One region of the Bacillus sp. TCT6 genome, then DNA from elsewhere that is predicted to be linked to it. Evidence: riboswitches for the same ligand, from Rfam matches in the RefSeq annotation. Region 1 holds a riboswitch; each other region holds the start of a gene.
The links. Region 1 has a riboswitch for S-adenosylmethionine ahead of AC0ONG_RS14940 (hypothetical protein). Riboswitches for the same ligand answer to the same signal wherever they lie in the genome.
Positions count from the first base shown of each region.

Region 2: it holds a riboswitch for S-adenosylmethionine, as region 1 does, so the genes downstream of both, AC0ONG_RS23780 (methionine ABC transporter ATP-binding protein) here and AC0ONG_RS14940 (hypothetical protein) in region 1, are expected to answer to the same signal.
Region 3: it holds a riboswitch for S-adenosylmethionine, as region 1 does, so the genes downstream of both, AC0ONG_RS29755 (ABC transporter permease) here and AC0ONG_RS14940 (hypothetical protein) in region 1, are expected to answer to the same signal.
Region 4: it holds a riboswitch for S-adenosylmethionine, as region 1 does, so the genes downstream of both, metK (methionine adenosyltransferase) here and AC0ONG_RS14940 (hypothetical protein) in region 1, are expected to answer to the same signal.

Region 1 covers NZ_JBVYHX010000001.1:2,930,082-2,933,216, reverse strand. Annotated here, with positions in the region: gene AC0ONG_RS14950 (YwiC-like family protein) at 1-634, shown strand, start outside; gene AC0ONG_RS14945 (hypothetical protein) at 665-856, opposite strand; SAM riboswitch class I at 988-1,086, shown strand; gene AC0ONG_RS14940 (hypothetical protein) at 1,187-1,444, shown strand; gene AC0ONG_RS14935 (SWIM zinc finger family protein) at 1,708-2,097, shown strand; gene AC0ONG_RS14930 (NAD(P)H-dependent oxidoreductase) at 2,121-2,696, shown strand; gene AC0ONG_RS14925 (hypothetical protein) at 2,693-3,046, shown strand; partial or broken gene AC0ONG_RS14920 (TIGR00366 family protein) at 3,087-3,135, opposite strand, start outside.
Region 2 covers NZ_JBVYHX010000001.1:4,608,867-4,612,001, forward strand. Annotated here, with positions in the region: gene metQ (methionine ABC transporter substrate-binding lipoprotein MetQ) at 1-1, opposite strand, end outside; gene AC0ONG_RS23775 (methionine ABC transporter permease) at 25-690, opposite strand; gene AC0ONG_RS23780 (methionine ABC transporter ATP-binding protein) at 683-1,708, opposite strand; SAM riboswitch class I at 1,889-1,996, opposite strand; gene AC0ONG_RS23785 (hypothetical protein) at 2,122-2,466, opposite strand; gene AC0ONG_RS23790 (thioredoxin family protein) at 2,619-2,927, opposite strand; gene AC0ONG_RS23795 (toprim domain-containing protein) at 2,931-3,135, opposite strand, start outside.
Region 3 covers NZ_JBVYHX010000004.1:24,887-28,021, reverse strand. Annotated here, with positions in the region: gene AC0ONG_RS29765 (ABC transporter ATP-binding protein) at 1-149, opposite strand, end outside; gene AC0ONG_RS29760 (ABC transporter permease) at 106-1,110, opposite strand; gene AC0ONG_RS29755 (ABC transporter permease) at 1,128-2,045, opposite strand; SAM riboswitch class I at 2,182-2,287, opposite strand; gene AC0ONG_RS29750 (DUF3951 domain-containing protein) at 2,457-2,672, shown strand; gene AC0ONG_RS29745 (hypothetical protein) at 2,689-3,135, opposite strand, start outside.
Region 4 covers NZ_JBVYHX010000001.1:4,408,492-4,411,626, forward strand. Annotated here, with positions in the region: gene AC0ONG_RS22575 (hypothetical protein) at 36-215, shown strand; gene AC0ONG_RS22580 (hypothetical protein) at 222-401, shown strand; gene metK (methionine adenosyltransferase) at 443-1,642, opposite strand; SAM riboswitch class I at 1,812-1,933, opposite strand; gene pckA (phosphoenolpyruvate carboxykinase (ATP)) at 2,162-3,135, shown strand, end outside.

The DNA of each region.
Region 1 (3,135 bases):
TTATCATATTCCATTGTTTTTAGCGTGGTTTTTTATCTATTTAGCTACGTATCCATTTCTTACGTACATAAAGCAAAGACGAAAAAAAGAGTTTTTACAAGCTGCCATTGTTTATTTCAGCATTGCGTTCCTATTTGGGATGATTTCTTTATTATATGAGTGGCGAATTCTTTTATTCTTAATAGTAATGATTCCATTATTTATAGTGAATATGTATTACGCCCGTCAAAAAAATGAAAGAGCACTATTAAATGATATTTGTGCAATCATTGTGTTTTGTATCGGTGGGTTAATTAGTTATTACTTTTCAATGAAGCAAATCGATCATACAGCTTTATTCATTGCACTTATTTCATTTTTATACTTTTTAGGTAGTACGTTCTATGTGAAAACGATGATTCGTGAAAAAAATAACCCGAAGTATCGTCTTATATCTTGGGGATATCATATCTTATTAACGATAATTGTATTTGCGATTAATCCGTGGTGTTCTCTTATTTTTATACCAAGTGTCATTCGAGCAATTGTGTTGTATGGCAAAAAAATTTCTATTATAAAAGTAGGAATTTTAGAAATTGCTAATTCTGTATATTTTTTAATCATAACGGCAATAATTATGAAGTATGCCATTTGAAAAAACTTCCCATCAATAGATGGGAAGTTTTTAATCTTTTTCTAAAATGTGAACGGTGTACTCGCAACGTTGAATAGCTTGTTCAACAGCATAAAGTGATTGTTCAATACGAGCGCGATTAAAATCTTTTTCAACTGTTTCGAGCGCTTCTTCTAAACAATTTTTAGCTTCTTGTAATGATTGAAAAGAATCTTGTACATATCCGCGAGCATTTTGATGCATTTCATAATCCTCCTTGCATGTTCGTATATGGGTAGTATGAACAGTAAGGAAGAAAATATAATTTGTTATATTTATTATATTTGTTTGACAATTAAAGTGGAATTACGTATAGTAAGAATTAAGTGAATATTTTCTTATCCAGAGAGGTGGAGGGACTGGCCCGATGAAACCCAGCAACCGCGATGCAGGTGCTAATTCCAGCAGAACATATTTGTTCTGGGAGATAAGACGAAGATATATACGTAACTTCTTCTTATCGGAGAGGTTTTTTTATTGCAAAAAAACCGATTACGAAAATTTATATTAAGAAGAAAGGGGTTGCGCATTACTGTGACACTCGAAAAATACGTAAAACTGCGTAGTACAGTTTATGAATATATGATAGAGCAAGATAAGCCGATATCATTATTAGATATTCAAGAACATATCGTTTCGCATCATGAAGGAAAATTCACGAAAAAGATGTTGCATCAATTTTATTTATCAAGATTATTAGACGAACTAAAACTGGATGGGAAAATTACATTAGCTGATGAATATCTCTATGCTGAAAAAGGGGTATTGTATAAGGCGAGAAAAGGGAGCTAAGCTCTCTTTTTTTCTTAAAATAACGGAGTATGTAGAGTAAAAGACTGCTAAAGCAGCCTGATACAGGGAATGGTGTTGAGTGTGTAGTGTCAAAAATTGAATGTGCCTGAAAGAGGCAATTCATATCGGCTGCAAATGAAAAGAGACACCTTCGCCGAATAGGTGTCAGTCATTTTGTCATATAGACTTGCTATTTGACAGTTATTAGAATAACATGCAGGGGCTCTAGAAGTCAAAAGGGAATTAAAGGAAGAGGTGTTGTTATGTATGCTTATTTAATAAAAGAACTATATAGGCATATTCCGAAATATATTATTGATAGAGGATATGAATATTATGAAGATGGACATGTAGAAGATGTTGAAGTACATGATAATAAAGTATTTGCTTTTGTGAATGGTAATGCAGGAAATTATGAAGTCGTTATCGACCTCAAAGATTTTTCAGAAAGTAACTGTGAGTGTCCCTATGAAAATTATTGTAAACGTATGGCGGCAGTTGTTTATGATATTCAAGGCACTGGTGAGAGTGCAGTTAAAGAGAAACTGAAAGATTTAGAAAAGGAAGAGTTACTTACTGTATTAAACCGTTTATTACAAAGTTCGAAAAACGTGCAAATTGTAGAGAAGTTGTTAAAGAAGGGGAAACTTTAACTTATAGAGGGAGTTGTTATGTAGTGAATGTACTAATTGTATACGCTCATCCTAATCCTTCAAGTTTTAACGCGGCGATTTTAAATCATGTGCAAAAAGGACTACAGGAAACAAATCATTCAGTTACCGTACTTGATTTATACAAAGAACAATTTGATCCAGTCCTCGTATTTCATGAAGAGAAGAAAAGACGTGATTTAGTAAATGAAGAAGAAACAGCTCGGTACAGAACGTTAGTAGAAGAAGCAGATACACTTTTATTCATCTATCCAATATGGTGGTGGGGGATGCCAGCAATTTTAAAAGGATTTATCGATCGTATTTTCGTAGCTGGATTTGCTTATAAATATGAAGGGGTTCTGCCGAAAGGATTATTGCAAGGGAAAAAAGCGTGGGTTATTAATACGTTAGACTCGCCTCTATGGTACGTCGCATTGTTATATCGATCAGCAGATTGGATTATGATGAAGAGAGGTGTTTTACGTTTTTGTGGCATTCGCGATATAAAACGGTCAGTGTTTCAATCTGTGAAAACGAGTAAAGTATCAAAGCGTGAAAAATGGTTATTACAAATAGAAGAAAAGGCTCGTACATTATGAATGAAGTCGACCGTATTATAAACTGTGTTCAGTATGATGGCGAACTTTTTCGGAAGTATGTTACGCGTTTACTTCAATTGAAAAAATGCAGCGATACATTTCAACAAATTCAAATTGAGTTAAGAAATGACTACTTGATAAGAGGAATTTGTGAAAGAGAAGTTGATGAGGTAGTACGGGGAAGTAAAGAATATGAAATGCATTTTCTTCCTAAAGTATTACAGTGGAATTTTTTGAGGGAAAATCCATATCTAATTGAAAAAGTGTGTGAAGATTTTTTTGCGTTTGAGGCATTACATCTTAAGGACGTAGAGTGGAATACAGTTATAAATTGCATGGGAAATAAATGATTTATTATGTAAAAAAACTAGTATAAAACTAGCTTTTCGTTTAAATAAATAAGAAGTATAGACTAATGATAAAACCCGCATATAGTAAG
Region 2 (3,135 bases), 1.7 Mb from region 1:
TTTGAAACATCCTCCCGTTTTTTATTATCGTTTATCTATTCGAGTCGTTAAACTATCACCAATCCACTGAATTAAAAATACAACTAGTAACACACAAATTGTCGCAACGATTGTTACATCGTTATTTCCTCTTTGGAATCCTTCTAAGTAAGCAAGTGTTCCAAGGCCACCAGCACCAACAACTCCCGCCATTGCTGTATATCCTACTAAAGCAATTGTCGTAACCGTAATACCAGATACTAATGCTGGTAACGATTCTGGAATTAACACTTTCAAAATAATTGTGCTTGTTTTTGCTCCCATTGCTTTTGAAGCTTCAATTACACCTTTATCAATTTCGCGAAGTGCGATTTCAACCATTCTCGCGTAGAATGGTGCCGCTCCAATAATTAAAGCCGGCAGCGCTGCACTTGCTCCAAGAATTGTTCCAAGAAGAATCTTTGTGAATGGGATTAATAAAATAATTAAAATGATGAACGGTATAGAACGGAATATATTTACGAATGCTCCAATCACCGTATTAATTGATTTGTTTTCCCATAAATTATCTTTTGCTGTCATGAAGAGTAACAATCCTAAAATTAGTCCTAAAACAAATGTCGCAAGAGCTGCGATTGCCGTCATATATAACGTTTCACCCGTTGCTTCTAACATTTGATTCCAATCAACATTTGCGAGTAACTTATCCATGTGCAATCACCTCCAGCTCTACTTGATCTTGATGAATTCCTTCTATTGCTTGCTGGATCGCTGTTTCCTCACCATTTAAATGAACAACTAAACTACCGTAAGAACCGTTATTCGTTTGTGCGATATTTCCTTGCAAAATGCTAACTTCTATATCACTGCGTTGCATCAATCGTTGAAGCACTGGTCTTTCTACAGCCTCACCAATAAACTGCAAACGAATTACTTTTCCATCTGGATATTTTTCAATTAAACTTTCAATCATTTCATTTGTATCTTCAGAATCTGTTAACTGCTGTACAAATCGTTTCGTAATATCTTGCTTCGGATTACGGAATACATCAAGTACTGGACCCGTTTCTACAATCTTTCCTCTCTCCATTACCGCCACTCGATTACAAATCTTTCGAATTACGTGCATCTCATGTGTAATGAGTACAATTGTTAAACCAAGGCGCTTATTGATGTCTAATAGTAAATCCAAAATTTGATCTGTCGTTTCTGGATCAAGAGCCGACGTTGCTTCATCACATAAAAGTACTTGTGGGTTGTTAGCTAATGCTCTTGCAATCCCAACGCGTTGTTTTTGTCCCCCGCTCAGCTGAGATGGGTACGCGTCTCCTCTTCCTTCTAATCCGACAAGATGAATTAATTCATCAACACGTTTTCTTCTCTTCGTTTTATCAACACCTGCAATTTCAAGTGGAAACTCAATATTTTCACGTACAGTTCGTGACCAAAGTAAGTTGAAGTGTTGAAAAATCATTCCGATTTCTTGCCTTGCCTTACGAAGTTCACTTCCTGTAATTGTTGATATAACACGATTCGCAATTGTAATTTGGCCAGAAGTCGGTTTTTCTAACTGATTAAACAATCTGATTAAAGAACTTTTCCCAGCGCCGCTATATCCGATAACACCAAATATTTCGCCTTTTTCTATTTTTAAATTGGCGTTATCTACAGCAGTGACATCACCGCTTTTTGCTTTATATATTTTCTTTACATTCTCTAATAGAATCATGATGTATCACCCCTTTTTTTGTTTAGGTCGACTCCGCAATTTTTTATGTTTAATGCGTGTAGTCCACCGTTATCACTACTTTTATTGTTTGAATGTCCTCCACATTCAAACAATAAAAAAACCTTTCTGCTTTAGAGAAGCAGAAAGGTTTATGTGCGTATATAACAACATTATCCCTCTCTCTCATCTCTCAAAGCATTTGCTTTGCAGGAATTGGCACCATTTCAACATAAGTTGACGGTTGCCGGGCTTCACAGGGCACAGTCCCTCCACCTCTCTTGATAAGAGAAATCAGATTCAATTTTCGTCTGATTTGTAATTTATGAAATTGTCTATATTTTATGAATTGAATTGTATCAATATCCAAACACCATGTCAACAGAAATTTTCGCAAAAAATGAACCTTCAGAATTTTAAGCACCTACTGACATCGGTTTACATATATGAAACATCGATTCGACTAATAGCATCGTTCGATACGTTCCCGAATATTGTACACGTCCATCGTTCATTAACATTTGCAATCGTACATTTCCATTAACCAATTGTTCTATATCCTTTTCGTCTAAGCAAATGATTTGTTCCGTTCCTCTTTCCTCATGTACCAGCTCTATATAATCTCTTGAAATTTGTAACGAACAACTTTCATCTCCCAAACGGAAATTAACAGTTTTTTCCTCTCGTCTTAAAAGCGGCTCTAAATGATATTGACCATTAGCGTAATTTACAAATGATTGAAGCAAAGAATATAATCTCACCCTAAATCACATCCTTCATATCACTTTCTATTACATACCATTCCCTCTCACTAAAGAGCAATCCTGTTATTTTCGCTCGACAAATACTGTATCCATCCTGCATCTCGACATATTTCCCAAGAAATATGTCGAGGCGGCAAAAATTTTGCCGCCTACTTTAATTCCGTATATAAATATTCAACCGAATGAAATGCGTATATCTTCTTCATCAGTGTCCCATTTTCAAAAACAAGTAAACAAGGTACACTTTCAATCCCATACTCTTTTGCTAAATGTGGAGCATAATTTAAATCTAACATCCCAATTTTCAACTCTTCAATTGTCATCTCAACGACTGTTAACATCTTTTTTGCTAATTGGCATGTTCCACACATTGGAGTATATACATATAACACTGTTTTTTCTTCGTTCTCTATTAGGGATGTAGCTTCGGCTCCTGTCCAATCAATCACTTCTATCATTCCTTACCGTAAATATTCTGTATAAACGTCAATGTCGGCTCCCCATAATACATTTGCTAAGTGTGTAGATGGCGCAGTTGCCACTTCTCGGTATGAGCGATCAATATAGATATGCTCGGCTTGCGGAAATTCTTTTCGAAATTGTTTCCTTAACTTTTCTCCAGCATCATCAGCATCTACTAGCACATACACTTCCTTATCAAAAAAC
Region 3 (3,135 bases), on a different contig from region 1:
GTAACACTTTTTCCTGAACCACTTTCTCCTACAAGTGCAACGATTTCACCTTCATTAATAGAAAAGGAAACATGCTTCACAATTGCTTGCTTACTATTCTCTTTTTCAACGGTCAATGTTACGTTTTCTAAAGATAAGAGCTGTGCCATGTTTTTTCTCCTTTCGATTCCGTTTGACGATTTTTGGATCAATCGCATCTTGCAAACCATCACCAATTGCATTAAATGCGAACATAATGAGTGCAATCATGATTGCCGGGAAAAATAGCTGCCACCATTCTCCGCTCAATAATGTCCCGAGTGCATCATTCGTCATCGTCCCCCAACTTGCCGCTGGTGATTGTACTCCAAGTCCTATAAAGCTTAAAAATGATTCTGAAAAAATAGCTGCTGGAATTGTAAATGATAAATTTACGATAATAATCCCTGTTAAATTCGGAATTAAATGCCCATATATAATTTTCATATGTGATGTACCTAATCGCTCTGCTGCAATAACAAACTCTCTTTGTTTTAAAGACAATACTTGTGCTCGAATGAGACGAGCCATTCCAATCCATCCCGTTAATGCAAGAGCGATAATAATGGTGAAAAGACCTGGTTTCATAACAATTAATAGTAAAATAACAATTAATAAATATGGGATGCCGTATAATACTTCAATTCCTCTTATAATCCACTCATCAATTAACGTTCCAAGGCGATTACGCCCTCTCACATATCCACTAAATCCACCAATCAGTACACCAAGCCCTATATCGAGGGCAGCTGCTACTAATCCAACTGTTAGTGAAATCTTCCCACCAGCCCAAGTACGTGCCCAAATATCTCTCCCTAGATCATCTGTTCCAAACCAATGTTCACTACTCGGCGGTAAATTTGTTGCCTCTTTTACTTGTTCACTCGCAGTAAATGAAGTTAAACTTTCGCCAATAAGCGAGAAAACAATAATTAGCAATAACGTCACTGTTCCTAAAACTGCGATTGGATTCGATATAAACTTACGAAACACTTCTTTCTTTCTGCTAATTGTTTGCTGATTTTTATTTATCGTTAATTCTTTTTTCTCTTCTTTCGTTAATAACTGTTCATTAATCTCATAAGCTCCCATTTAAATATCCCCCCTCCTTATGTAATAGAACGAATACGCGGATCAACAATGCGATGAATAATATCTGTAATGAAAATACAAGCAATTAATAATGCACTATAGAAAATCGTTGTTCCCATAATCACCGGATAGTCTCGGTTAAAAATACTATCTACAAAATATTTTCCTAGGCCAGGAATTGAAAAGATTTTTTCAATAACGAAAGTCCCTGTTAAGAGTCCAGCCATTAACGGTCCAACAAATGTAAGTACTGGAACAATCGCATTTCGAAGAGCGTGTCTTATAATAATCTTCTTAATTGGTATACCTTTTGCTCTTGCTAGCTTAATATAATCACTCTGCAGTACTTCGATCATATTAGAACGAACAAACCTTGTAATAACTGCGATTGGCCCTAACGCTAATGCAAAGGATGGCAATACCGTATGTTCGAATGTTCCCCAAGAGGCTACTGGTAAAAACTCAAATTGGATAGCGAATACTTGTATAAATAGTGGTGCTAAAATAAAACTTGGAATAGAAATACCTAAAATTGCGAGCAAACTCACACTATAGTCAATTACTCTCCCATGATATAGAGCAGCAAATGTCCCTGCCGCAATTCCTACTAACAATGAAATAACAAGTGCTTGTAGACCAATAATTGCTGATGGACCAAAGCCAGTTGTTATAATTTCTGATACACCTTGCCCGGTTGATTGAACCGATTCACCAAAATCAAAATGAACTACACCGTCTAAATAAGCAACATATTGATTCCATAACGGTTCATCAAGGTGATACTTCGCTCTCATGTTTTGGATCACTTCTTCAGGAAAGATTTTTGCATCTGATGAAAATGGATCTCCCGGAATAATATGCATAATTAGAAATGTCACTGTCGTAATAACCCATAGTGTGAACACCATAACCGATAATTTTTTAATTACATACACTTCAATAACCCCCTAAACACATGAATTTACTTTGTTTTATGAATGTACTTTTTCCATTACTCCCTTTTCTCTTTTTAGAATACAAAAAGCCTTGATCTTAAAAAATAAGATCAAGGCTTAACAAAAAAAGGCCCATCACTTATCTTTCAAGACTTGCTTGCTGGAATTAGCACGGTGTTCCTATTACAGAACCCGCTGCTGAGGTGTCATAGGGCCAGTCCCTCTACCTCTCTGGATAAGTAAATTGCTATATTATTATTTGGTTCAAATTGTATATTTCGAATTATAATTCTGAAAAATTGAAAAGTCAATCGAATTGGATAAATTTAGAAAAATCAGTTTTTAATTCGTTTATCGAAATTACAGTTTTCGGCTTATCATAAAAAGAAATGATGTTAAAGGAGTTATAAGATGGACCCCTTACTTCTTGCTACTATAGGATTACCCTTAACAATCGTTATACTTGTCATCATCGGCTCCTATAAACTCTTTATTAAAAAGAAACATATTACTTCTTTTTATACTCCTTTCGATAATATTACCGGGCAAACTATTTCCGAATTTCACGAAGAACAGAAAATATTAGTATCTGAGGATGAAGACAGAGATGGCAAGAAGAAAAAATAACCTTGCACAGGCAAGGTTATTTTTTCGTTTCTGCTTGAAAACGTTTATAGTATGTCGATGCTGTTGCAAAGTTAATTTCTATATCACGAATCAACGATGAATCTTCTTCTTTAGCTAACTTCTGTAATTTTTTCATCGCTTGTTCTGATTCATTCAAGAAACCAACATATACCTCATGTTCTTGCTCTTTCGACTTCGGAACACGAATTTCTTTACGTATATGATCAATATCTTCTAACATGCTCGTTGTTACCTTTTGCACGTCTTCTTTATATGTTGCATTCGTTATTTCCTTACCGCCCTTTTCTTTTGCCACTTCAAATAACTGCAGTGCTTTATTAATTTCTTTATTCATTTTTATATCGTATTTTTCATGTACTGCAAGGTATTCTTTCATCTCTTCTGTTTGTTCAGTAGATTGCTCTACCTTTTCTTTCGGTTCTTTCGTATCTTTATTTCCATT
Region 4 (3,135 bases), 1.5 Mb from region 1:
CTTGTACTAAAAAATAAATTGGAGGTCTACATATTATGGAACTATATAAAAAATTAACAACAACATTTATCCTCTTATTCATCGCTTCAATCACTGTCGGCTTTTCCTTAAAAGGCGCAATTCCATACGCTACATTAGTAAGCATTATATTCGCGACACTATTTTTACTAAGCAGTGCCTTTTGCGCAAGTAAAGCACGTCAAATGAACGGTTGATTACATATGTTCCAGAAGAAACCCACCCTTTGTAAATCATGTAAAAAGGAAATACAAACGTATGAAAAGGCTTGGATTCATATGCCATTTCCAGCAAGTGGCATGACTAATATGAAAAAGTATATTGAGCTAGATGGAGAAGTATATTGTAGTTCATGTATTCAAATTGTAAGTAAAACGAAATAAAAAAAGCTTTGCGCTCACCGCGCAAAGCTTTTTTTCATATATTATAGACCAGCTTGCTCTTTTAAAGCTGCAGCTTTGTCTGTACGTTCCCATGAAAGATCTACATCAGTACGTCCGAAGTGGCCGTAAGCTGCTGTTTGTTTGTAAATTGGGCGACGTAAGTCTAGCATTTTAATAATACCAGCTGGGCGAAGATCGAAGTTGTTACGAACTAGTTCTACTAGTACGTCTTCAGATACTTTACCTGTGCCGAATGTATCAACTGAAATTGATACTGGTTGTGCTACACCGATTGCGTATGCAAGTTGTACTTCTGCTTTGTCAGCAAGACCAGCTGCTACGATGTTTTTCGCAACATAACGAGCTGCATATGCTGCAGAACGGTCAACTTTTGTTGCATCTTTACCAGAGAATGCACCGCCACCGTGGCGAGCGTATCCACCGTAAGTATCAACGATGATTTTACGTCCTGTTAAGCCAGCATCACCTTGTGGTCCACCAATTACGAAGCGACCAGTTGGATTAATGAAGAATTTCGTTTCTCCATCCATTAATTCTGCTGGTACTACAGCTTTAATTACGTGCTCTTTTAAGTCGCGATCGATTTCTTCCCATGTAACATCTGGGTGATGTTGTGTAGAAATTACGATAGTATCAACACGTACTGGTTTACCATTTTCATCATACTCAACTGTAACTTGCGTTTTTCCATCTGGACGTAAGTATGATAATGTATCATCTTTACGTACTTCAGTTAAACGGCGAGCTAATTTGTGAGCAAGCGAGATTGGAAGTGGCATTAATTCTTGTGTTTCATTACATGCAAAACCAAACATTAAACCTTGGTCTCCTGCACCAATTGCCTCAATCTCAGCGTCAGTCATTTGACCTTCGCGTGCTTCTAGCGCTTGGTCAACACCCATAGCGATGTCAGCAGACTGCTCATCGATAGATGTTAAAACAGCACAAGTTTCTGCATCGAATCCGTATTTTGCGCGTGTGTAACCAATGCCTTGAATTGTTTCACGAACGATTTTCGGAATATCTACGTAAGTAGAAGTCGTAATTTCCCCCGCTACCAATACTAAACCAGTTGTTACAGTTGTTTCACAAGCTACACGTGCATTTGCGTCTTTTGATAAGATCGCATCTAAAATTGAATCAGAAATTTGGTCACAAATTTTATCTGGATGTCCTTCAGTTACAGACTCAGATGTGAACAGATGACGTTTTTTTGTCATGTGGTAAACCTCCCTACAGTAATTGTATATATTGTACGGAACTCATCCTTAATTTGCCACAAACTGCGACATACATTTATTCTCCCACACAAGCATACAGAAAAACCTTTCCTACTTTACATAGAGGAAAGGTTTAATTTGCTACTTGCATACTGCTTTTTGCCCTTCGCTCTTATCGTTCGAGACCTGTAGCCTCGCACAGGTTTTAGCACCTATTCACCTGCATTTATCAATACAAGTGAGGTTGCTGGGCTTCATCGGGCCTGTCCCTCCGCCAGCTCGGGATAAGAGAGTATCCGTCCCAACCTATACTAAAGAAATGATATTCATTTGTCAATTAATATTCACATTTTCCTGAAAGTTTTTCTCAATACGCCTAAAATGAAATATTAATAGGGAAATAATACATTCACACAAACAAAAAGAAATAAATAGTATACATTATTTATATAATTGTGTTATACTCTTGTTGGGGATTACGAGAAATATTTCATTAAATGAAAAGGATGGTATATAAATATGAGTACTGTGAATGTCCAAATTGGTTTACACGAATTATTGAACGGAAGCAATGCACAGATTCAACTAAGTGTTCCGCAATTAGTGGAAAAAGTATTAATGCGAAATGAAGGGAAATTAACTTCTACTGGTGCCGTTTCTGCTTCAACAGGAAAATATACAGGACGTTCTCCTAAAGATAAATTTATTGTGAAAGAAGCATCGGTTGCTGACAAAATTGCTTGGGGAGCTGTGAACCAACCGATTTCTGAAGAACATTTTAATAAATTATATACTAAAGTTTTAGAATACTTAAAAGAAAAAGAAGAGTTATTCGTCTTCAAAGGATTTGCAGGCGCTGACCGCAATTACCGCCTACCAATTCAAGTTATTAATGAATATGCATGGCACAATTTATTTGTACATCAATTATTCATTCGTCCAACTGAAGAAGAATTAACAACTCATGAGTCAGGGTTCACAATTGTTTCTGCACCGAATTTCAAAGCTGATCCAGCTGTTGACGGTACAAACTCTGAAGCATTCATTATGGTTTCATTCGAAAAACGTATTGTACTAATTGGTGGTACAGAATACGCTGGAGAAATGAAAAAATCAATCTTCTCTATTATGAACTTCTTACTACCTGAACAAGATATTCTTTCTATGCATTGCTCTGCAAACGTAGGTGAAGAAGGTGACGTAGCACTATTCTTCGGTTTATCTGGAACAGGTAAAACAACTTTATCTGCTGATCCAAACCGTAAATTAATCGGTGATGATGAGCACGGTTGGTCTGATAACGGTGTATTCAATATTGAAGGCGGTTGCTATGCAAAATGTGTAAACCTTTCTCACGAGAAAGAACCACAAATTTTCGATGCAATCAAATTCGGATCCGTTTTAGAAAACGTTATCATTAATAACCAAACGCGTATCGCAGACTACAACGATACTACTTTAACAGAAAATACTCGTGCTGCATACCCTATGCA